DNA from 3 places in the Arthrobacter sp. NPDC093139 genome. Region 1 is predicted to be linked to each of the others. Evidence: riboswitches for the same ligand, from Rfam matches in the RefSeq annotation. Region 1 holds a riboswitch; each other region holds the start of a gene.
The links. Region 1 has a riboswitch for S-adenosylmethionine ahead of ACIP90_RS06750 (homoserine O-acetyltransferase). Riboswitches for the same ligand answer to the same signal wherever they lie in the genome.
Positions count from the first base shown of each region.

Region 2: another riboswitch for S-adenosylmethionine. It lies ahead of ACIP90_RS14730 (DUF1737 domain-containing protein); the one in region 1 lies ahead of ACIP90_RS06750 (homoserine O-acetyltransferase).
Region 3: another riboswitch for S-adenosylmethionine. It lies ahead of ACIP90_RS08490 (aminotransferase class V-fold PLP-dependent enzyme); the one in region 1 lies ahead of ACIP90_RS06750 (homoserine O-acetyltransferase).

Region 1 covers NZ_JBIVOO010000003.1:167,099-174,104, forward strand. The annotation lists gene ACIP90_RS06735 (LysR family transcriptional regulator) at 1-688, shown strand, start outside; gene ACIP90_RS06740 (alcohol dehydrogenase catalytic domain-containing protein) at 744-1,862, opposite strand; gene ACIP90_RS06745 (MFS transporter) at 1,965-3,347, opposite strand; gene ACIP90_RS06750 (homoserine O-acetyltransferase) at 3,575-4,747, opposite strand; SAM riboswitch class IV at 4,760-4,875, opposite strand; gene ACIP90_RS06755 (VOC family protein) at 5,064-5,702, shown strand; gene ACIP90_RS06760 (CPBP family intramembrane glutamic endopeptidase) at 5,809-6,588, opposite strand; gene ACIP90_RS06765 (histidine phosphatase family protein) at 6,686-7,006, shown strand, end outside.
Region 2 covers NZ_JBIVOO010000009.1:114,095-121,100, forward strand. The annotation lists gene ACIP90_RS14715 (PLP-dependent cysteine synthase family protein) at 1-1,020, opposite strand, end outside; gene ACIP90_RS14720 (aromatic amino acid ammonia-lyase) at 1,017-2,669, opposite strand; gene ACIP90_RS14725 (NtaA/DmoA family FMN-dependent monooxygenase) at 2,674-3,969, opposite strand; SAM riboswitch class IV at 4,157-4,270, shown strand; gene ACIP90_RS14730 (DUF1737 domain-containing protein) at 4,284-4,592, shown strand; gene ACIP90_RS14735 (rhodanese-like domain-containing protein) at 4,589-4,999, shown strand; gene ACIP90_RS14740 (O-succinylhomoserine sulfhydrylase) at 5,000-6,208, shown strand; gene ACIP90_RS14745 (PKD domain-containing protein) at 6,275-7,006, opposite strand, start outside.
Region 3 covers NZ_JBIVOO010000004.1:127,719-134,724, reverse strand. The annotation lists gene ACIP90_RS08515 (hypothetical protein) at 1-251, opposite strand, end outside; gene ACIP90_RS08510 (fluoride efflux transporter FluC) at 291-671, opposite strand; gene ACIP90_RS08505 (fluoride efflux transporter FluC) at 668-1,117, opposite strand; gene ACIP90_RS08500 (metal-dependent transcriptional regulator) at 1,161-1,883, opposite strand; gene ACIP90_RS08495 (class I SAM-dependent methyltransferase) at 1,915-2,673, opposite strand; gene ACIP90_RS08490 (aminotransferase class V-fold PLP-dependent enzyme) at 2,802-4,211, opposite strand; SAM riboswitch class IV at 4,246-4,359, opposite strand; gene hisN (histidinol-phosphatase) at 4,529-5,341, opposite strand; gene ACIP90_RS08480 (ribosome small subunit-dependent GTPase A) at 5,409-6,524, opposite strand; gene aroA (3-phosphoshikimate 1-carboxyvinyltransferase) at 6,508-7,006, opposite strand, start outside.

The DNA of each region.
Region 1 (7,006 bases):
GGCCGAAGCCATTGAAGAAACCCTGGGTTCACTCTCGGGCCTCATCGGCGAGGACAACAACGCGCTCTCCGGCCTGGTGCGGATCAGCACGTCGGACGGGTTCGGCGCCGAGTTCGTGGCCCCCGCGCTGGTCCGCCTCCAGCGCCGGAATCCGCAGCTGAATGTGGAGATGCTCAGCGCCACCCGGAAGGTCAGCCAGAACAGGTCCGGGGTGGATCTTGAAGTGGTGGTGGGCCGGACCGATGTCAGCAACGCCCAGCCGATCTTCCTGTCCAACTACTTCCTGCGGCTCTATGCCAGCCGCGCCTACGCCGCAGAGCGCGGCCTGCCTGAAACGCTCGACGCCGTTGGGCAGCACGGCTTTGTGTCTTACGTTGAATCGGCTCTCCAGGTGGCCGAGCTTGGCCACCGGGCCTCACAGCTGCCCATGCCGAAGTCCAGCTTCCAGGCAACGAGCATCTTTGCCCAGGTGGAGGCGGTGCGCCGGGGTGCGGGCATCGGCCTGCTGCCGAATTTCATGGTGGCAGGCAGGCACGACTTCGTGCCGGTGCTCCCGGACGACTTCCAGCGCCAGCTCGCCGTCTGGGCGGTGGCGCGGCCAGAGTCTCTGAGGTCCGGCAGGGTGCAGGCCGTCCTCGCGGCCCTCAAGGACGAGGTGCAGGAACGCCAGGACGTGCTCACCGCCTGACGCCAACTGCCTAACGCGGCCAGCCTGCAAAAAGGTGACAGGCGTGTGACAGCTGTCAGGCCCGGAACAGCCGCCTGACCACTTCTCCTGCGGTGAGCGCGTCCAGGCCCTCGTTGATCTCTTCCAGCGGCTTGGTATCCGTATGCAGCAGCTCAACGGGCAGGCGGCCTTCGCGCCAGTACCCCAGGTAGAGGGGGATGTCCCGCTCGGGCACGGCGTCGCCCATGTAGGAGCCCAGCAGACGCTTGCCTGCACCGGCGAACTGCAGGGCGGGCACCGTCAGTTCTGCGGAGGGGTGCGGCAGCCCCACGGAGACCACGGCTCCGCCGCGCGTCACGTGCTCCAGGCAGGAGGCAATCACGCGGGCGGAACCCACTGCTTCGATGGCAGTATCCACTCCGTCACCGGTGGCCTCCGCGATCAGCCGCGCAGCCTCCTCGGGTGTGCCGACGGCGGTGGCCCCGCAGTCCAGGGCGAGCTGGTGCTTGCTGGTGTTGGGGTCAATCGCAATCACGGCCGATACGCCGGCGAGCGCCGCCCCCATCACTGCGGAGAGCCCGACGGCCCCGAGGCCGAAAACGGCCACCGACTGGCCGTCGTCGACCGCTGCCGTGTTAAGGACCGCCCCCATTCCGGTGAGCACGGCGCAACCGAACATCGCGGCAACCGTGTCCGGGACGTCGTCGTCAATGACCACCACCGATTCACGGGCCACGACGGCATAGTCTGCAAAGGCGGAGACGCCCAGGTGGTGGTTGATCCGTTCGCCGGACGGAGCCCGGAGCACGGCCTCACCATGCAGGAGGTCGCCTGAGGCGTTGACTTCGGCGGCACGGTGACACAGGGCGGGACGCCCGGCCTTGCAGGCCCGGCAGGCGCCGCAGCTGGGGACGAAGACCAGCACAACGTGGTCCCCCACGGAAACGTCCGTGACGCCGTCGCCCACGGCTTCGACCCGCCCTACTGCCTCATGCCCGAGTGCCATGGGAAGCGGCCGGACCCGGGAACCGTCAACCACGGACAGGTCAGAGTGGCACAGGCTCGAATAGGTGATGGCGACGCCGAGTTCCCCCGCGCGGGGTGCGGGCCGGTCCAGCTCCTGCACGAGGAGCGGACGGGCTTCGGCGTAGCGGGTTCCGGAGGGAACGGTGGCATAGAGGACAGCTGCTCGCATGGAAATTCCTGCCTTCGGTGGATTGCCGGCACGCAGCTGCCCGGGCCTGCGTGATCGCGGGTCCGGGCAGCTGGGCTGGCTGTTGTGATTGCTTCCTGGTGGCTACTTTTTGCCGGCCGCCAGAAGGTCGGCGGTGCCCTGGGCGTCGGCGGCGTCGACGTCGTGCAGTGAAATGCCGCGGGTTTCCTTGAGGAAGTACACCGAGATCAGGGTCACGATGCAGGCCCCGAGAAGGTACAGCGCCACCGGGGTGGAGGACTTGAAGCTCCCCAGCAGGGAGGTGGCGATGATCGGGGCCATGGAACCGGCCACGATGGACGTCACCTGGTAGCCCAGGGAAACACCGGAGTAGCGCATGCGGGTGGGGAACATCTCGGCCATGATGGAGGGCTGGCCGGCGTACATGAGGGCGTGGAACATCAGGCCGATGGTGATCGCGGCGAGGATGATGAGGTCATTGGCGGTATCCATCATGGGGAAGGCGAAGAAGCCCCAGGTTCCGCCGAGGATGGCGCCGGCCATGTAGACGGGACGCCGGCCGAAGGCGTCGGACAGCTTGCCGACCAGCGGAACCGTGCAGAAGTGGATGAAGTGCGCCACCAGCAGGAGCAGCAGGATGCGGGACGTGTCGGTCTGCACGACGACCTTCAGGTAGGTGATGGAGAACGTCACCACGAGGTAGTACAGGATGTTCTCGGCAAAGCGCAGGCCCATGGCCGTGAACACGCCGCGCGGATAACGGCGGAAGACCTCGGCGACGCCGTAGCCCTTCTTCTCGACGGTGACTTCCTTGCGGGCCTCGAGGAAGATCGGCGCGTCCTGGACCTTGGTGCGGATGTAGTAGCCGATGATGACGATCACGGCAGACAGCCAGAAGGCCACACGCCAGCCCCAGCCGAGGAATGCTTCCTGGGAGAGCGTGGAGGAAAGGGTGAACAGCACGCCGGTGGCCAGCAGGTTCCCCATCGGAACGGCCGACTGCGGCCAGCTGGACCAGAATCCGCGGGACTTGTTGGGGCTGTGCTCGGCAACGAGCAGCACGGCGCCTCCCCATTCGCCGCCGACGGCGAAGCCCTGGACGAAGCGGAGGAACACCAGCATCGCCGGGGCCCAGTAACCTATCTGGGCGAAGGTGGGCAGGCAGCCCATGAGGAACGTGGAGACACCGACCAGGATGATGCTCAGCTGCAGCAGCTGCTTGCGGCCGAACTTGTCGCCAAAGTGGCCAAACACGATGCCGCCGATCGGCCGGGCCACGAAGCCCACGGCGTAGGTGACGAACGCCGCGATGATGCCGTCCAGCTCTGTCCCTGAATTGGGGAAGAACATCTTGCCGAACACCAGCGTGGCCGCGGAGGCATAGAGGAAGAACTCATACCACTCCACCACAGTGCCGGCCATGGAGGCCGTAACGACCTTCTTCAGGCCCGAGGCCCTGACATCGGTTTCCTCTACGCGGCTTGCGGCCGGGTTTTCCGTACTCATTTTGTGAACTCCTTCGGCGTCTTCGTCGACACCACATGGGACCAGGCTCTGGCGGACCTGTGATGTGTGCCACTGGCCGCCGTTTCCAACGAGTATGGTCTGCCCCTGCTGCAAGCTCAACGACAAATAGTGCAGGGCGCATCTGCATAAATGCACAGGCGCTTGGCCCTAAAGCCATTCCCTGCGGCGTCGGAGCCGGTCCCGGGAGTGGGAGTTCAGGCTGGGAATCAGGCTGAGAAATGCCCGCGGAGCTGGGCGCTGAGCTGCCCGATCTCGGTGAGGAAGCCGTCGTGGCCGATCGGCGCTTCGATGACATGAACATCCACGTCACCCGGGAGGGCATCCGCGAGTTCGCGTGACTGGGACGGGAAGTACAGCCGGTCCGAGTCGACGGCGGCGACAAAGAAGTCCGCCGTGGTCCGCGCCAGCGCTTCCTTCAGGGTTCCGCGCCCGCGGCAGATGTCATGGCTCATGAGGGCTTCGGTAATGGCGATGTAGCTGTTGGCGTCGAAGCGCTGGACGAGCTTGCTCCCCTGGTGGTCCAGGTAGCTTTCCACCTGGTACCGGCCGCGGTCCCCCAGGGCATCCGCCTGCAGCGGAGCTTCGCTGTCCTGGGCGTTCCGGCCGAACCGGAAGTCCAGCTCGTGCGCCGAGCGGTAGGTAATGTGGGCGATCCGGCGGGCGAGGGCCAGCCCGGCTTCGGGGATCGGGCCACCGTAGTAGTCGCCGCCGTTGAAGTTGGGATCCTGGCGGATGGCGAGGGTCTGCGCCTGTGCAAAGGCGATCTGTTCGGCGGTGCTGCTCGCGCCCGCGGAGATCACGCCGCAGCGGCGCACCCGGTCGGGGAAGGTGACGGCCCACTCCAGTGCGCGGGCGCCGCCCAGGGAACCGCCCACAACGGCAAACCAGCTGCCGATGCCGAGCTGGTCAGCCAGGCGCGCCTCGGCAACGGTGGAGTCCCGGAGGGTCACCAGCGGGAAGCGCGAGCCCCACGGCTTGCCGTCGGGGGCGGCCGACGCCGGGCCCGTGGATCCGTAACAACCGCCCAGGATGTTGATGGAGACGACAAAGAACCTGTCCGTATCCGCCGGCGCGCCCGGTCCGGCCAGCTGCTCCCACCAACCTTCCTCGTCCGCGCTGCCCCGCGTCACATGCGTGCTCCCGGTGAGTGCGTGCTCCACCAGGATGGCGTTGGAGCCGTCCGCGTTGAGCGTCCCCCATGTTTCGTAGGCCAGCGTGACGTCTGGGAGGAATCCGCCGGCCTCGAGCTCGATGCCGCCGATGTTGGCATACTGGACTGTGCCGTCGGGAACTCGGCCATCCAGAGTGCGGTTGTTCGGCACAGCGCCAGTGGGAACTTGCCCGTCCGGCACATCGGTGCGGGTAACGGAAATCGTCATCGGTATACCTCTTCTACGCGCTTGCCCGCCGCCAACTGGCCGGCAGGCCAGGTCTTCACCCGGGGCACCCCACCGCGGAAGGAGGGTTGCCGGCCAGCAAGCCGGGGCTGTCGCTGGCACTCATGACCTGGACCAAGCTTACGAAAGGGCCCACGCCCCGCGCGAAGATTGTGACGGCTATGTGACTCCGGGGGGCGGCCGAACGCTGGCGGCGGGCGCCGCGGCAGACCTCGGAAATCTGCTCTTCCGCAGACAGCACGAATGGGTTAGGCAACCCTTAGCTGAGAGCCGCGTCACAAGATGCCAAGATGAGGGCATGCGCATGGATCACGTCTCTTACGCCTGTGAACACGATGGCCTGGCGGCCACCACTGAACGAATTTCGTCCGCCCTCGGCGTTGAAGCCGTGAAGGGCGGAGTACACCCCCGTTTCGGAACGCGGAACATGATTATCCCGCTCGCGGGACACAAATACCTTGAGGTCGTGGAGGTCCTGGACCACCCGGCGTCGGACAAAGCCCCCTTCGGACAGGCCGTGCGCGCACGCTCTGCCGCCGGCGGCGGCTGGATGGGCTGGTGCGTCGAAGTGGACGACCTCGCCCCGTTCGAGGAGCGTCTGGGACGCGCCGCAGTCAACGGCAACCGCAAGTTTCCGGATGGCCGCGAACTCGTATGGAAGCAGATCGGCATCCTGGGCCTTATTGCGGACCCGCAGGTCCCGTACATGCTGAAGTGGGAGGGCGATCCTTCCCTGCACCCGTCCAACGCCTATGACAGCAACGTGAAGATGTCCAGCCTCACCATCGCGGGCTCCGCCGAGCGGGTCACCGAGTGGCTCGGCGAGCCTGTCGAACGGCCCCTGGAGGATGTCGCCGTCAACTGGGTGGCCCCGCACGGCACACCCGGCATTCTGTCCGTCACGTTTGAAACCGCAGCAGGCGCCGTCACCATCTGACGCGCGCGGCAGCAGGCTGCAACTGCGCAGCACGCTGCCACTACACTTCGGCCGCCATCAGCGGGTGCCAACGACGCCACCCACCGATGGCGGCCGAATTATTTCCCTACCCCAGCCCGATGCTCTTTCCGAACAGGCTGAAGCCGACAAAGGCCACTATGTCCAGCATCGCATGGGCGATGACCAGCGGCATCACCCGCCGGGTTTTGGTGTAGATCCAGGCGAACACCACGCCCATGACCGCATTGCCGATGAATGGCCCGAAGCCTTGGTACAGGTGGTAGCTGCCGCGCAGCATGGAGCTGGCGAAGATGGCCACCGGCACCGACCAGCCGAGCTTCCCGAGGCGGTCCAGCAAATACCCCACCACAATCACTTCCTCCACGATGCCATGGCGCACCGCGGAAAGAATCAGGACGGGAATCGTCCACCAGTACGCGTCCAGGGCGCTGGGGATGATCTCCGTCGTGATGCCCAGCGCCCGGCCCGCCGCATAGAGGCCCAGCGAGGGAATGCCGATCAGTGCAGCCAGCCCCAGCCCCTGGAGCAGGTCACGTCCGGGGCGGGCGAAGTTGAACCCGAGCTTCCGGAATGCCGAGCCGCTGTCATTGCTTGTCCCGGCCTTGGGCAGCCGCTGCTCCGTCATGAAGTACAGGACCAGCAGAACGGGCACCAGCGCGAAGATGATGTCCAGGAGCTGGTAGGTCAGATCGAAATATTCGCGGGTGCTTTGCGAACGGTTCAGCGTGGACGTGCCCTGGGCGAGCGGCGCCTGGCTCATCTTGTCCAGGAGCTGCACCACCGAGTAGGCGGCCGACTGCCCCAGGGACAGTCCCAGGACTATCCAGATTTCGATCCGCAGACGACGGCGGGAAGGAACCAACATGTTCCTATCTTGCCTGCAGTTGCTGGTACTTGCCTGTTTGGCTTCCGGTACGTATGTGCCGGTGTTGGGTATCAGGCTGGCCCTATGCTGGGAAACTATGAGTGCGCCCGGGAAAATCATCATGATCCGGCACGGCCAGTCCGCCGCCAATGCCGACACCTCCATTTACAACCGGGTGCCCGACTACCGCATTCCGCTCACCCCTTTGGGTGTGGACCAGGCCAGGGCCGCCGGCGAACGCATCCGGCGCGAGCTGGATGGCCAGCAGGTGAGTGTCTATGTCTCGCCGTACCTGCGCGCCTACCAGACGCTGGAAGCACTCGATCTGGGCTCGCTGACGGAGCGGGTGATCGAGGAGCCCAGGCTCCGTGAGCAGGACTGGGCCAATTTCCAGATTTCCGGCGACATCGAGGACCAA
Region 2 (7,006 bases), on a different contig from region 1:
GCGGATGTGGTTGTCCGCCAACCACTCGGGGTTGAAGGCCTTGCTCAGGTAGTTGCGTCCGGTGTCCGGGGCGATGGCCACCACCACGGACCCGCGCGGGGCGGCCCGTGCCACGCGGAGGGCTGCCGCCACCGTCAGCCCCGACGACGGGCCGAGGGACAGCCCCTCCTCGTTGAGCAGCCGATGGGCGGTGGTGTACACCTCGTCGTTCGGGATCCGGAGGAACCGGTCCAGCAAGCCGGGGTCAAAGACCTTCGGCCAGTCCGGTTTGGGCCAGGAGTTGCCCACACCGTCCACCAGAATCTGGCCCGGATGCCCTCCGCTGTACACCGAGCCGTACGGATCGGCGCCGATCACCTCGACGTGCCCGGCTGACTTTTCCTTGAAGTACCGCCCGTTCCCGGTGATCGTCCCGCCGGTGCCGACCCCCGCCACGAAGTGCGTGATCCTCCCCGCCGTCTGCTCCCAGATTTCGGGGGCGGTCCCCTCGTAGTGGGCCATCGGGTTGGCCGGATTGTCGAACTGAAGGGGCCGCCACGCGCCCGGAATTTCCTGCGTGATGCGGGCTGCCACCGCCCTGGCATTCGCAGGGGAATCCGACGGCGCGCTCCAGTCCGTGAACACCACCTGTGCCCCGTACCGCCTCAGCGCCTCCAGCTTTTCGGAGGAAATGGAATCACCGGTCACCACCACCACGGGATGCCCGGTGAGCGCCCCGATCAGCGCCAGCCCGATGCCCGTGTTCCCGGAGGTGCTCTCCACGATCGTGCCGCCGGGCCGCAGCTCCCCGCTGCGTTCCGCCGCGCGCACCATGCTCAGCGCCGTGCGGTCCTTGATGGAGCCGCCGGGGTTTTCCGATTCCAGCTTGACGAATACGGTGCTGCCCAGGCCCTGGCTGAGCGCTTCCAAGGGAACGAGCGGCGTGTGGCCGACGCGGGCCAGGACGGCACCGGCGTCGGCCCCGAGGTCCACCACGGCCGCCGCCTGCCGCGGTTCGGGCCTGCCTGTCACCGTGCTCATGCTTCGCCTCCTGTTTCGTCCATCTCCCCCGGCGGCAGCCGGAGTTCCGCCAGCCCGGGCAGCAGGTCCCGCAGTGCCGCGCGTCCCCGCTCCACCAGAGCTGATGCCAGCAACTGCTCGGACAGGAGCCGGAAAAGACGGTCGACGACGGCGCCGGTCCCCTCGCCGAGCGGCCGCGCCTCCGCCGCGGATTCCCTTCCACCGACCTCCGCGGCCTGCGCTTCCGACAGCAGGTAGGCGGCCGTCAGCGATTCAATGGTGAGCAGCTTTGAGGCGGCCTCCACCGATTGCTGCAGCTGCTGGAGCGCGAGGGGCGCCAGCGTGGAGTGGTCCTCCACGTCGGCGGAGAGCGTCGGTGCCCCCAACGTTGCCGGCGCCGCCAGGAATTTCAGCTCAGCCAACAGGCCTGCTGCCGAATACCAGAGGAGGCCCGGCAGCTCCTCGGAAGCCAGCGGGGTGCCGCTACGGGCTGCCTCCAGGTTCAGCTGCCGGATGAGCCGCTGGGGCGGGTAGAGCTTGGCGATGCGCCGCTCGCTGCTGATGCCCACGTGGGCCAGCCCCAGCCGCAGTGCCTCGAAGGCGAGGGCCAGCTGCATGGGCTGGAAGTTGCCGCCGGATACCATCCGGCCGGTGGCCAGCTCCGTCAGCGGGTTGTCGCCGCGGCCGTTCAGCTCCACTTCCAGGGCGCTGGCCAGGGCAGTGACCTGGGCGCGGAACGCGCCGTGCGTCTGCGGCGCAGCGCGGAAGGACAGGGCGTCCTGCACCGACACCTCGCGCCGCGGGTCCTCCAACCAGCCGCCGCGCACCAGACGCCGGACGTTCGCGGCCGAGATCCGCTGGCCGTCCACCGCCTTGGCCGCCTGCACGGCCGGCGAAAACGGGCTGAGGTTCCCCCCGCCGTCGTACCGTCCGGTGGCCTCCAGCGACAGTGCGAGAGCGGTGTCCGCGAGGTCGGCCAGATGCATCAGCCGGGCCAGCGCCAGGGTGCCTGCGCCGATCGAGTATGAGTTGGCACTGACCAGCGCCAGGGCCTCGCCCGCGGCCAGCACGAGCGGGTCAAGGCCTGCCGCGGCGAGCGCCGCCGCGCCGGGAATGATGCTCCCGTCGGGTGCCAGTGCCTGTCCTTCACCGATGGCGACGGCGGCCACCGCTGCCAGCTGCGTCAGGTCTGAGGAACCGACGGAACCGTCGCGGGGGATGGCGGGAAGCACTCCCCGGTTGAGCAGTTCTGCATAGAACCGGGCTGCTTCAGGGCGGACGCCGGAGCCGCCGCGGGTGAAGCCGATCAGCCTCGCGAGGATCACGGCCCGGATTTCCTCCGGAGCGAGCAGGGCGCCGATGCCGCTGTGGTGGTAGCGGACCACCTGCACCTGATAGTCGAGGATGGATTCTTCCACCACCGCCGTGTCCCGCCCGGAGCCCAGCAGGGTGTTTAGCCCGTAGACCCGGTGGCCGGAGTCGATGGCCGACTGGACCACATCCCTGGAGAGGCCCATCAGCTCCATTGCGTCAGCGCTCAGGACGACTTCGACCGTGGGATCGGAGGCGACCCGCGCCACGTCGGCGGCCATAAGGTGTGCCGTGCCGATCAGGAAGGTGGCACGTTTTGCATCCGGCAGCAGGCTGTCCGGCCCCCGTGTCCCGGCCATGGCACTAGAAGTCCAGCAGGTTCCGGCGGAGGCCGCCGTCGCCGTAGCTTGTCCGCAGCAGTCCGCGGCGCCGTAGCACGGGTGCCAGTTTGTCCAGCACGCCGTGCACGGTGGCCGGGTCCACGAAGCCGGAGAAGAGGAAGCCGTCCCCGCCCACAGCGGCGCCTGTTTCCTCGAGGTGGTCGGCGATTTCCTCCGCCGTGCCGATGATGCTGTCCCCTGCCCCGCCGCTGCGGGCCCGCAGGATCTCGCGCAGCGTCGAGCCCGGCGGGGCAGCCTTGGAGAAGTGTTCCAGCGTGCCTTGGTTGCTGTTGGTGCTCAGTTCCGGCAACGGCTCGTCCAGGTCGAACTGCTTGAAGTCGATGACGGACAGATATGAGATCGAATTAAGCTGGCTGTCCACGTCCCGCTGCGTCAGCTCCCGCCGTGCAGCCCGCAGCTCCTCCGCCTCGGCTTTGGAGCCCACCACAGTGGGCTTGAGGACGAACAGCACCTTGACGTCGTCGGGGTTCCTGCCCGCCTTGGCGGCTTCGGCCCGGATGGAGTCGCGGTAGGCCTTCATGCCGTCGGAGCCGCGGGCCAGCGCAATGGCAACATCCGCGTTGCCTCCCGCGAAGGCCTTGCCGCGCGGCGATGCCCCGGCCTGCACCAGCACCGGCTCCTCCGGCAGGGGAGCCGTGTTCAGCGGGCCGCGGACCCGGAAGAATTCACCCTCGTGGTGGATGGGCCGCACCTTGGTGTGGTCGGCGAAGACGCCGGCCCCGGCGTCCTCCACGATGGCGTCCCGGTCCCAGCTGCGCCAGAGCTTCCGCACCACGTCGACGAATTCCTCCGCCTTCTCATAGCGGAGATCGTGCTCGATTTGCTGGTCCAGCCCGTAGTTCTGGGCGGCGAGGTCGCTGCCGGAGGTCACCACGTTCCAGCCGAGCTGGCCGTTGGAGAAGTGCTGCAGCGTGGCCAGCAGCCGGGCCGCCGTGAACGGCGGATAGAAGGAGGCGCTGACGGTGGGGACGATGCCGAGGTGCTCCGTGGCGGAGAGCAGGTACGGGACAAGGGCCAGCGGATCGTGCTTGGGCGCGAAGGAGGCCTGCGCCAGCGAGACTTCGGCGCTTCCACCATAGGTGTCCGGGACGGTGAGGGAGTCCTCGATGATGAACAGGTCCAGTCCGGCCCGCTCGAACTCGCGCACGGCGTGCTGGTAGAGCCCGGGTTTCTTCCAGTCGTAGCCGATCCCGTAACCGGGTGTACCCCAGCCCTGGACCCCGAACCCGTGGCCCACAAACCACCCAAAGTGCAGCATGGGGCCGACTCTATTGGCATTCGATTCGTTCACTGGTGCCTGGTTTCATCCGGCGTTACGGTGGTTCATCTCCCGTCATTATGCACCCGGTCGTGATCTTTGCAACCGACGCTGCAGGCCTCCAGCGTTACGGAACATGACGACGGCGGCGGTGCGCGCGGGCGTCGTCGGTGTTACTTTTTTGAGGAGTAATGAGAACCGGCGCCAAGCCCTGACTGGCCGGTCGGCAACCCTCCCTTTCGCGGCGGGGTGCCTCAGGTGAATACTCGGCAATCGACCACTCGAGCTGCAAGCGTGAGAGAAGGAGATCCGTCATGACGGACGCGCCCGCCGGTGCCACCCTGCCGGCCCCGCAGGACAAACCTGAGGAAAAACTGGCCTACCGCCTGATCACCGGACCGGACAACCGTGCCTTCTGCGAACGCATTTCGGATGCGCTGGCCGAAGGGTATGTGCTGCACGGCAACCCGGCAGCCGCGTTCAACGGCAGGGACGTGATCGTGGCGCAGGCCGTTGTCCTGCCCCTCGCCGTCGCAACAGCTGATGCCGCCGTGGCCACCGCCGTGGACCGGCTGGACTCGGACGAGAACCTCGACGCCGAAGCCTTCGAGGGGCACGCATGAGCTACGCCGGAGACCTCACCCCGCACGAAGCGTGGACCAAGCTGGAGGAGGGCGCCGTCCTGGTGGACGTCCGCACCGAGGGCGAATGGGCACACATCGGCATCCCCGACACCAAGGCCACCGAGAATGACCCGCTGTTCATCCAGTGGACCTTCCCAGGCGGCATCCCCAACCGGGCCTTCATCGACCAGCTCAAGGAGCAGGCTCCGGAGGACGACGGCACGGAGCTCGTCTTCCTGTGCCGCTCAGGCCAGCGCTCCATTGCTGCCGCCATCGCCGCGACCCAGGCCGGCTTCACCTCTTACAACGTCCTCGAAGGCTTCGAGGGAGAGCCCGACCGGTACGGTGAGCGCACCGTCAACGGCTGGAAAAACCGCGGTCTGCCGACAAACCTGGGAAAGAACTAAGTGACCTTCAATCAAGATGCCGCCGGCTGGAGTCCCGAAACCCAAGCCGTCCGCGGCGGGCTGGACCGCACCAATTTCCAGGAGACCACCGAGCCGATCTTCCTGAACTCCGGCTTCGTCTACGAGTCCGCGGCCGCTGCCGAGCGCGCCTTCACCGGTGAGGACGAACGCTTCGTCTACTCCCGCTACGGCAACCCGTCCGTGGCCACCTTCCAGGAGCGCCTCCGCCTGCTCGAAGGCACGGAAGCATGCTTCGCCGCGGCGTCGGGCATGTCCGCCGTGTTCACCGCCCTGGGCGCCCTGCTGGCGGCCGGGGACCGCGTGGTGGCCGCCCGCTCGCTCTTCGGCTCCTGCTTCGTGATCCTGAACGAAATCCTGCCGCGCTGGGGCGTGGAGACGGTCTTCGTGGACGGGCCGGACCTTGAGCAGTGGCGTACGGCCCTCTCGGTGCCCACCACTGCTGTCTTTTTCGAGTCGCCGTCCAATCCCATGCAGGAGATTGTGGACATCGCCGCCGTCAGTGACCTCGCCCACGCGGCCGGTGCGACCGTCGTCGTCGATAACGTGTTCGCCACTCCCCTGCTGCAGCGGTGCGGCGACCTCGGCGCCGACGTGATCGTCTACTCGGGCACAAAGCACATCGACGGCCAGGGCCGCGTGTTGGGCGGCGCCATCCTGGGCACCAAGGAATTCATCGACGGCCCGGTCAAGCAGCTGATGCGCCACACCGGGCCTAACCTGTCCGCGTTCAACGCCTGGGTGCTTACCAAGGGACTGGAAACCATGGCGCTGCGGGTGAATCACTCATCGGCCACCGCGCTGCGCCTCGCCGAATGGCTTCAGGACCAGCCGGCCATCAGCTGGGTCAAGTACCCGCTGCTGAAGTCCCACCCGCAGTACGAGCTTGCCGCCAAGCAGATGAAGGCCGGCGGCACCGTGCTCACACTGGAACTCGCGACGACGGCTGGCCAGTCGGCCAAGGAGGCCGCCTTTGCGTTGCTGGACGCCCTGAAGATCATCGACATCTCCAACAACCTCGGGGACGCCAAGACCCTCATCACCCACCCTGCCACCACCACGCATCGGGCCATGGGGCCGGAAGGCCGCGCAGCCATCGGGCTCAGCGACGGCGTGGTGCGGCTGTCCGTGGGCCTGGAGGATCCCGAGGACCTGATCGGCGACCTGGAGCAGGCGCTCAAGCAGATCTGAGGTCTTGGGGTTGGAAGGACTGCCGGTTGGGCTGTCCCGGTCCGGTCCCATGGTCCGGTCCCGTGGTCAGGCTGCCGGCCTCAGGGCAGTCCGCCACGCTCCGGCCGCCTTGGCCGCGCTGAACGTCCAGGTCGCGGTGCCGCTGGCGCCCGCCGTAGCCTGCGCCCGGTCCGCCTGCTCGGCGATCTGGCCGTTGGCGGCCTCCCACCGCTCCGTCCACCCAGTGGGCGCAGTCGCACCCGGCGTTGCAGTGTCGAAGCCGACGCCGCCAATCAACCGGGCACCGTTCCTGGAGGTCGTGACGCTGGGGACCGTGATGCTCGTGGCGGTGTACGTCGCGTTGACCGCCGTGGCCACCGCGCTGTCCAGGGGCGTTGTATTGCTGACGCCGTCGTAGGCTGTAATGCCGCCGCCCCACTTCACGGCCTTGCTCACCGTCCAGGTGTAGGTTGCCGGATCCGCCGACCCCACGACGCGGTAGTAGGCGAACACTCGTGCGCCGGATGTGGTGGTGCTGTTGATGCCCAGCCCGTTTACGATGGCGGTCCAGCCGGCCGGCACGGCCACCGTGGGGTTCAGGTCGGTGGTAAACGAGGCGACCAGGACATCCCCGGCCGTTCGGCCTTCCGGCGCGGCCAGGGCGACCGTGCTGGTTGCCGTTGTGGCGTTGGCCGTGGTTGAGCTGCGGACGGAGATCCCCGGGCTGGTACCGCCGGACGGGTTGACCGTGATCGTCCTGGTGGTCGACGACGAGCCTGCCGCGTTCGTGGCCGTCAGCCGTGCCGTATAGGTGCCGGA
Region 3 (7,006 bases), on a different contig from region 1:
CTGACGTACGTGAACTCGGGCCACCATTTCTTTGGCCTGGCGGCCTCGGTGTAACCGCACACATCGCAACGCAGATGCACCCAGACCGGACGTTTCCCCGTCCGGTTTGCCCTGGACTGGAGCAGCCACTGTGGGGGATTGTCGAGAATTTCGGCCAGCTCGGCCTCGGTCATCCGGCTGGGAATGCCGTGGCGCTGGGCCATTTCCAGTGGTACATCAAGGGCAATTGCCGCATCGCGTCTGCTTATCATCACAGTCCACGATACGGTAAGCGCCACGACCTGCGGGGCCTACCCGCCAGCGAGCGCAATTCCCGCTGCGGCCGCCGCGAGACCGGCCAGCAGGTTGCTGCCGATGTTCAGGGCTGCGGCGGCATGACGGCCTTCGCTGACCAGCCGGACCGTGGCAGTGGTCCAGGAACTGAAAGTCGTCAGTCCGCCGGCCAGACCAGTGGCCAGCGCCGCATGCCATTCAGCCCCGAGCCTGCTGCTCAGGCCAAGGGATACTCCGATGACGAAGGACCCCGCGATATTGACCAGCAACGTGGCCCAAGGCCAGTGGCGGCGGCGTGATGGACGGCCCGCCAGCCAGCCGTCCACCGTAAACCGTATGAGGGCACCGGCGGTGCCGAAGATCCCCACCAGAAGGGGCACAGCGAGGGCAGCGGTCACGGATGGCCACCGTTCCCGGCGATTGCCTTGCCGGCCTTCCAGCCGGCCGCCGCGGCGCCAAGTCCCAGCAGTACAGAGAGTGCAAGATAGGCAAGCCACACTGTGTGAAGCCCGCCGCGTGCCAACTGGTCCACCGCTGCGACGAGTGCCGAGAAAGTGGTGAAGGATCCGAGCAGTCCCGGACCTATGCCGGCACGGAGCCAGAAGGCAGTCTGCGGCCGGGCAATCCAGATGGTCGTGAGCATGCCAAGGACAAAACTTCCGGCGACATTGATACCCAGAGTGGTCCACGGCACCGTGCCGAACTGCTCAGGAAACAGCACGCCGAGCCCGTAGCGCAGCTCGGTGCCCGCCAGTCCTCCCGCAGCGACGGCGGCCCAGACCCTCCAGCCGTGGCGGCCGGTGCCCGTCGCCGCGCGCTGACTTGCGGCGGCCCGGGTCTTCATGCGGAAGCGTCCGCCACCGGGTCTCCGGCGAGGGAGTGGGTGCTCATCGGGCGCCGGCCATCCGGCATCCCGGGTGCACGTCGTCGCTGTGCACCCACAGGGCGGAGGCGACTTCATCCGCAAGGTCAACCTCGCGGATTGCTCCCGGTCCCGGCGGGCCGATGCGCACTACGAGCGCGCCGCCGAACGGCCGGCGGCCCCTGACTTCGACGTCGGCATCCAGGTTGATCTTCTCGGAGGCGAGGTAGCGCAGCAGTTCCGGATTCTCGTCGCTGATGCGGGTGATCCGGCCGGTGTGTCCCTCGTCGAGTTCACTCATGCGGTGGGCAAGCGGTACCTGCACGGTGCCGTCCGCGGAGGGTATGGGATCACCGTGGGGATCCCGCGACGGGTTGCCGAGCTTGGCGGCCATCCGCTCGATGAAGGTATCGGACACCGCATGCTCGAGGAGTTCGGCTTCGTCATGCACTTCATCCCAGCTGTACCCGAGATCCTGGACGAGGTAGGTCTCGATGAGCCGGTGCCGCCGCACCATAGCCAGGGCGAGGCGCACTCCCTCCGGGGTCAGCGTGATAGCGCTGTACGGCTTGTGCAGCACCAGCCCCTGGTCTTTGAGTTTGCGCACCATCTCCGAGACCGACGAATTCGCCACGCCAAGGCGCTGTGCCAGCTGGGTTGACGTAATCGGCTTGTCCTGCCACTCAGTGAAAGAGTAGATGACCTTGACGTAGTCCTCGATCGAGGAGGATGGCGTACTGGTCTTCACGGATCCAAGCCTACCCGCTGCACGGACGACATCATGCCCTGACAGCCCGCCACGTCTGAGTGAGGTAGGGAAGGCGCAGCAGCTCGCCTTCGGTATGCCCCAGATGCTCGTGGAGGTACCAGTCCAGGTTTGCGGTGACCCTTGCCCGGCTGGCCGCATTGGCTTTGAGGTAGTAGCTGCGCGACTTCGCCAGCGCAACGACGTCGGCAGTGGTGACCGGGTCTTCCCAGCGGGTGAGGTGGCTTTCCAGCCCTGCGAATTCCGGACCCAGCGGGGGCCGGAAGTGCGGCTTGTGCACGTCGCCGGCGTGCATGATGCGCGAGAGCCTGTGGACCCAGGGCACGGATGTGTCCAGCTGGTTCCAGATCAGGCCAAGTATGCCGCCGGGCCGCAGGATCCTGGCGATCTCGGTGCTGGCACGCAGGGGGTCGCACCAGTGCCATGCCTGCGCCACAGTGACGACGTCGAACGCCGATACGGGAAGTCCTGTGTCCTCCGCGGTTCCCTCCACCGCCTCCACCTCAGGGTAGGAGTTGCGGAGCTGCTCAAGCATGTCCGGGGAGGGGTCAACCGCGCTAACAGCCAGGCCGCGTGCCACGAGCAGCTCCGTGTACTTGCCGGTTCCTGCGCCGATATCGGCCGCCGTCCGTGCGCCGGAAGGCACCAGCCAATCCGCTGACTCAGCCGGGTAGCCGGGCCGAACACGGTGGTAGTGCTCGCCGCCGTCCTGGAAGCTTTGACCGAGCTCCTGGCGCCGCCCGTGGTCGAGTTTAGGGCCACCGCGTGCCACGCGCCGTCTCCTTCGGGCAGGGTAAAAATTTGACCCTTCGAATTTACCGCATTTGTGACTGCGCCGTCTGGCGGCCGTCAGTCCCGGGCGCCGCTCAGTCGAGGGTGCCGCTCAGTCCAGGGTGCCGCTCAGTCGAGGGTGCACGGCGCAGCGCCTGCGGTGCCGGGTGTGTTCGGAGCCCAATGCGGGTACGTGCGGGTGTCGTTGGACGGAACCCAGCGCCCGGAGTCCACCACGTAGTCCCAGCCGAGGCCGCTGCGGCGCAGCTCCTCGATGCCGGCGAGGAGGCGCTGGACGTCCTCAAGCCGTGACCCGACGCCGAAGCTGGCGCGCAGGGAACCCGAGGGCAGGCCCAGGCGCTTGAGGAGCGGGTGGGCGCAGAAGCGGCCGTCGCGCAGCCCGACGCCGTGCTCGGCAGACAGGTAGGCAGCCACCAGTCCGGCGTCGTATCCCTCCACCGAAAAGTTGACCACGCCAATGGTGTCAGTGTCGGGGTTAGTGTCCGAGAAGATGTGGTGGACAGTGACGCCGTCGATCTTCTGCAGGCCTTCGACGAGGAAGGAGCGGATGGCGGCCTCGTGTGTGTGCCATTGCTCCTGGTCCAGGGCGGCGATCACCTGGGCCGCCCGGGCGAGGGTGGCTGCGCCCAGGACGTTGGGCGAGCCGCCTTCGTGCCGCGCGGGGCCGGTGGTCCAGCTGACGCCGTCGAGCCGGGCTTCACTGACCGCGCCGCCCCCGGCAAGGTGCGGTGATCCGGCGTCGAGCCAGTCGGTGCGCCCCACCAGGACGCCGGAGCCGAAAGGCGCGTACAGCTTGTGGCCGGAGAAGGCGAGGTAGTCGACGTCGTCCGCGGCGATGCTGATGCGGCGGTGCGGCGCGAGCTGCGCCGCGTCCACCACGATCCGGGCGCCGAATTCGTGCGCCAGGGCGGCGAGGCGGCGGATCGGCAGGATCTCACCGGTGACGTTTGAGGCGCCGGTCACGGCAAGGAGGCTGATGTCACCCTGCTCGAGTTCAGCCCGAAGGCTGTCGATGGTGCCCTCAAGGGTCTCGGACGCCACCACACTGCGGTGGGGCACACCCTGCCACGGCAGCAGGTTGGCGTGGTGCTCGATGTCCAGGTACAGGACTTCCCCGGTGTGGCCGTGGTCCTCCACGGGGAGGCAGCCGGCCAGCAGGTTCAGCGAATCCGTGGTGTTCCGCGTGAAGATTACGGAGTCGTCCGGGCGGCCGCCGACGAACTCGCGGACGATGTTCCGGGCATTTTCGTAGACAGAGGTGCTGATCTGCGAGGCGTAGCCGGCCCCGCGGTGCACGCTGGCGTAGAACGGCAGGATCTCGTTGAGGTAGGCGGAGACTACGGAGAGTGCAGGCGCCGACGCGCCATAGTCGAGGTTGGCGTAGCGCACGTGGCCGCCCTGGATGAGCGGGGCCTGGATCTCAGCGCCGGTCACTGCCGCCAGCGGCCGTCCGGCAGCGGCAAACCGATCATCGAGCAGGCCGGCGCCGGTGTTGGAGGAGAAGGTTGCAGTAGTCATGGGACCTCGCTGTGAAAGGACCCCTTGTGACGGGGATCCGCGCTTGCCGTGTCCGTTCCGGACCGGCCTGGTCGTCACCCGGGGCACCCCACCGCGAATGGAGGGTTGCCGGCCAGCAAACCGGGGTTTTACGCTGGCACTCGTGACCTGTAGAAAAGCCTAGAACACCGGCCCGCCGATCAAAAAGCGGATGCAATTGTTAAGCCGTTTGTTACAGCCGTCCGAAATTCGGGCAGCTGGCCGAACATACGACGTCGGACTCCACCCTGAGGGCGGAGTCCGACGTCGAATATTCCCTGAAAGCGCGCTGGGCCGAACTACAGCAGATCGTCCAACTGCGGGTTGAGGCGCTTGAGAACCTCGGAATGAAGGATCGAGTTGGTGGCCAGGGCGTTGCCGCCGAAGGGGCCGTCGGTTCCCTCGAGGGAGGTGAAACGGCCGCCCGCCTCCGTGACGATGGGCACCAGGGCAGCCATGTCGTACAGGTTCAGTTCGGGTTCACAGGCAATGTCAACGCAGCCTTCCGCCACCATGCAGTAGGACCAGAAATCCCCGAAAGCACGGGTGCGCCACACGTCCTCAGTGAGGGCAAGGAACTCATCCAGGTTTCCCCGCTCCTTCCAGCCGCCGAGGCTGGAGTAGGACAGCGATGCGTCCGAGAGCTTCGAGACGTTGGAGACTCTGAGTCGGGTGGCAGCGGCCAGCGAACGGCCCATATAGGCGCCGGCGCCCTTGGCCGCCCACCAGCGCTTTCCGAGTGCGGGCGCACTGACCAGGCCCACCACGGGCTCACCTTCATCAACGAGCGCGATCAGCGTGGCCCAGACCGGGACTCCGCGGACGAAGTTCTTGGTTCCGTCGATGGGGTCAATGATCCAGCGCCGGGAGCCGTGGCCGGAACTGCCGAACTCCTCGCCGAGGACGGCATCGCGGGGGCGGGAACGGGACAGCTGCCCGCGGATGGATTCCTCGGCGGCTTTGTCGGCATCCGTCACCGGTGTCAGGTCAGGCTTGGTTTCGATCTGAAGATCAAGCGCCTTGAACCGGCTCATGGTCTGGTCGTCCACGGAATCCGCCAGTACATGGGCCAGGCGCAGGTCGTCGTTATAGCTCGAAGCGGGTTGGGTCATGGTTCCAAACTACCGTCAAAGGACCGGCGGGGCGGGGATGTCCCCACCGCCGGAGGTGCCGTGCGGCTCAGCTGAGGCTTCCGAGTTCCTTTGTTTCCTGGGCTTCCATGCGCGGATCGGTGCCCAGCAGCCGGCGCAGGGAGGCAAGGCGGGCGGGCCCGGAGGGTCCTGCATTGCCGGCCTCTACCCAGGCGTCCACGCCGCAGTTCACGGCGGAGGCGTCATGCTTGCAGCCCCGCTCGCAGGCCTCCGTGCCGGGCTCCAGGTCGGGGAACGAATGCAGGATCCGGTCCGGATCCACATGGGCAAGGCCGAACGAACGGATGCCCGGGGTGTCAATGATCCAGCTCCCGGAGGGAGCGTCGGCAAGTTTCAGCGCGAGGGCCGACGACGACGTGTGTCTGCCGCGTCCCGTGACGGCGTTGACGCCTCCGGTGGCACGTTCCGCGCCGGTCAGCGCGTTCACCATGGTGGATTTGCCAACGCCGGAGTGGCCCAGCATGACCGTGACCTTGCCGTCCAGGTGGGCGCGCAGTTCGGAGACGGCATTTATGTCGAGGCGGGCGGACAGTCCGTCGTCGGAGCGGGCGTCGATGCCGGAGGCCGCCGAGTCGGCGGTGCGGCTGATGATGACCGGGAAATCGAGGTGCCGGTAGTTGTCCAGGAGTTCCGAGGGGTCCTTGACGTCGGCCTTGGTGACGAGCAGCAGCGGCTCGATGCCGGCGTCGTAGGCGGCCACCAGCGCACGGTCGATGAAACCGGTCCGGGGCTCAGGGTTAGCTGCCGCCACAACAACCACCAGCTGGTCCGCGTTGGCCACAACCGCCCGTTCAACCGGGTCAGTGTCGTCGGCGCTGCGGCGCAGCAGCGTCTTCCGGTCCTGGATCTTCACGAGCCGGGCCAGTGTGTCCGGAGCTCCGGACACATCTCCCACGAGAGACACGAAGTCCCCCGCCACCACGGGGGAGCGGCGGAGCTCGCGGGCCCGGGCGGCAATGACGGTGCGTTCGTCGCCGGAGTCCTCGCCGACCACCGCTGTGTAGCGGCCGCGATCAACGGTGATGATGCGTCCCGTCACGGCGTCGTCATGGCTGGGCCGGTCCTTGGTGCGGGGCCGGGAGCCTTTCTTGTTGGGCCGGATGCGGACGTCGGATTCGTCCCAGGACTCAGTGCTGCGTGCCACCGGTGGTCCCTGCGGCGTTGCCCTGCCCGCTGTGGGTGCCTTGCGCGATCATGTCCGCCCACAGTTGCGGGAAGTCCGGCATGGTTTTGGCGGTGGTGCCGATGTCCTGGACCTCGACGCCCCTGACAGCCAGTCCGAGGATGGCGCCCGCTGTGGCCATCCGGTGGTCAGCGTAGCTGCGGACCACGCCGCCGTGGAGCTTTGCTGGCCGGATCACCAGTCCGTCGTCTGTCTCCTGGACGTCGCCGCCAAGGCCGTTGATTTCCGCCGCCAGCGCGGCCAGGCGGTCCGTTTCGTGTCCCCGAAGGTGCGCGATGCCGCTGAGCCGGGAGGGGCCGGTGGCCAGGGCGCAGAGCGCCGCGACGGTAGGGGCGAGCTCGCTGGTGTCGGCGAAGTCCGCGCCGCGGATCTCGCTGCCGCCTGTGACGGTCAGCGTTCCGGCTTCCAGCGTCACGGTGGCACCCATCTTCGGAAGGATGCTC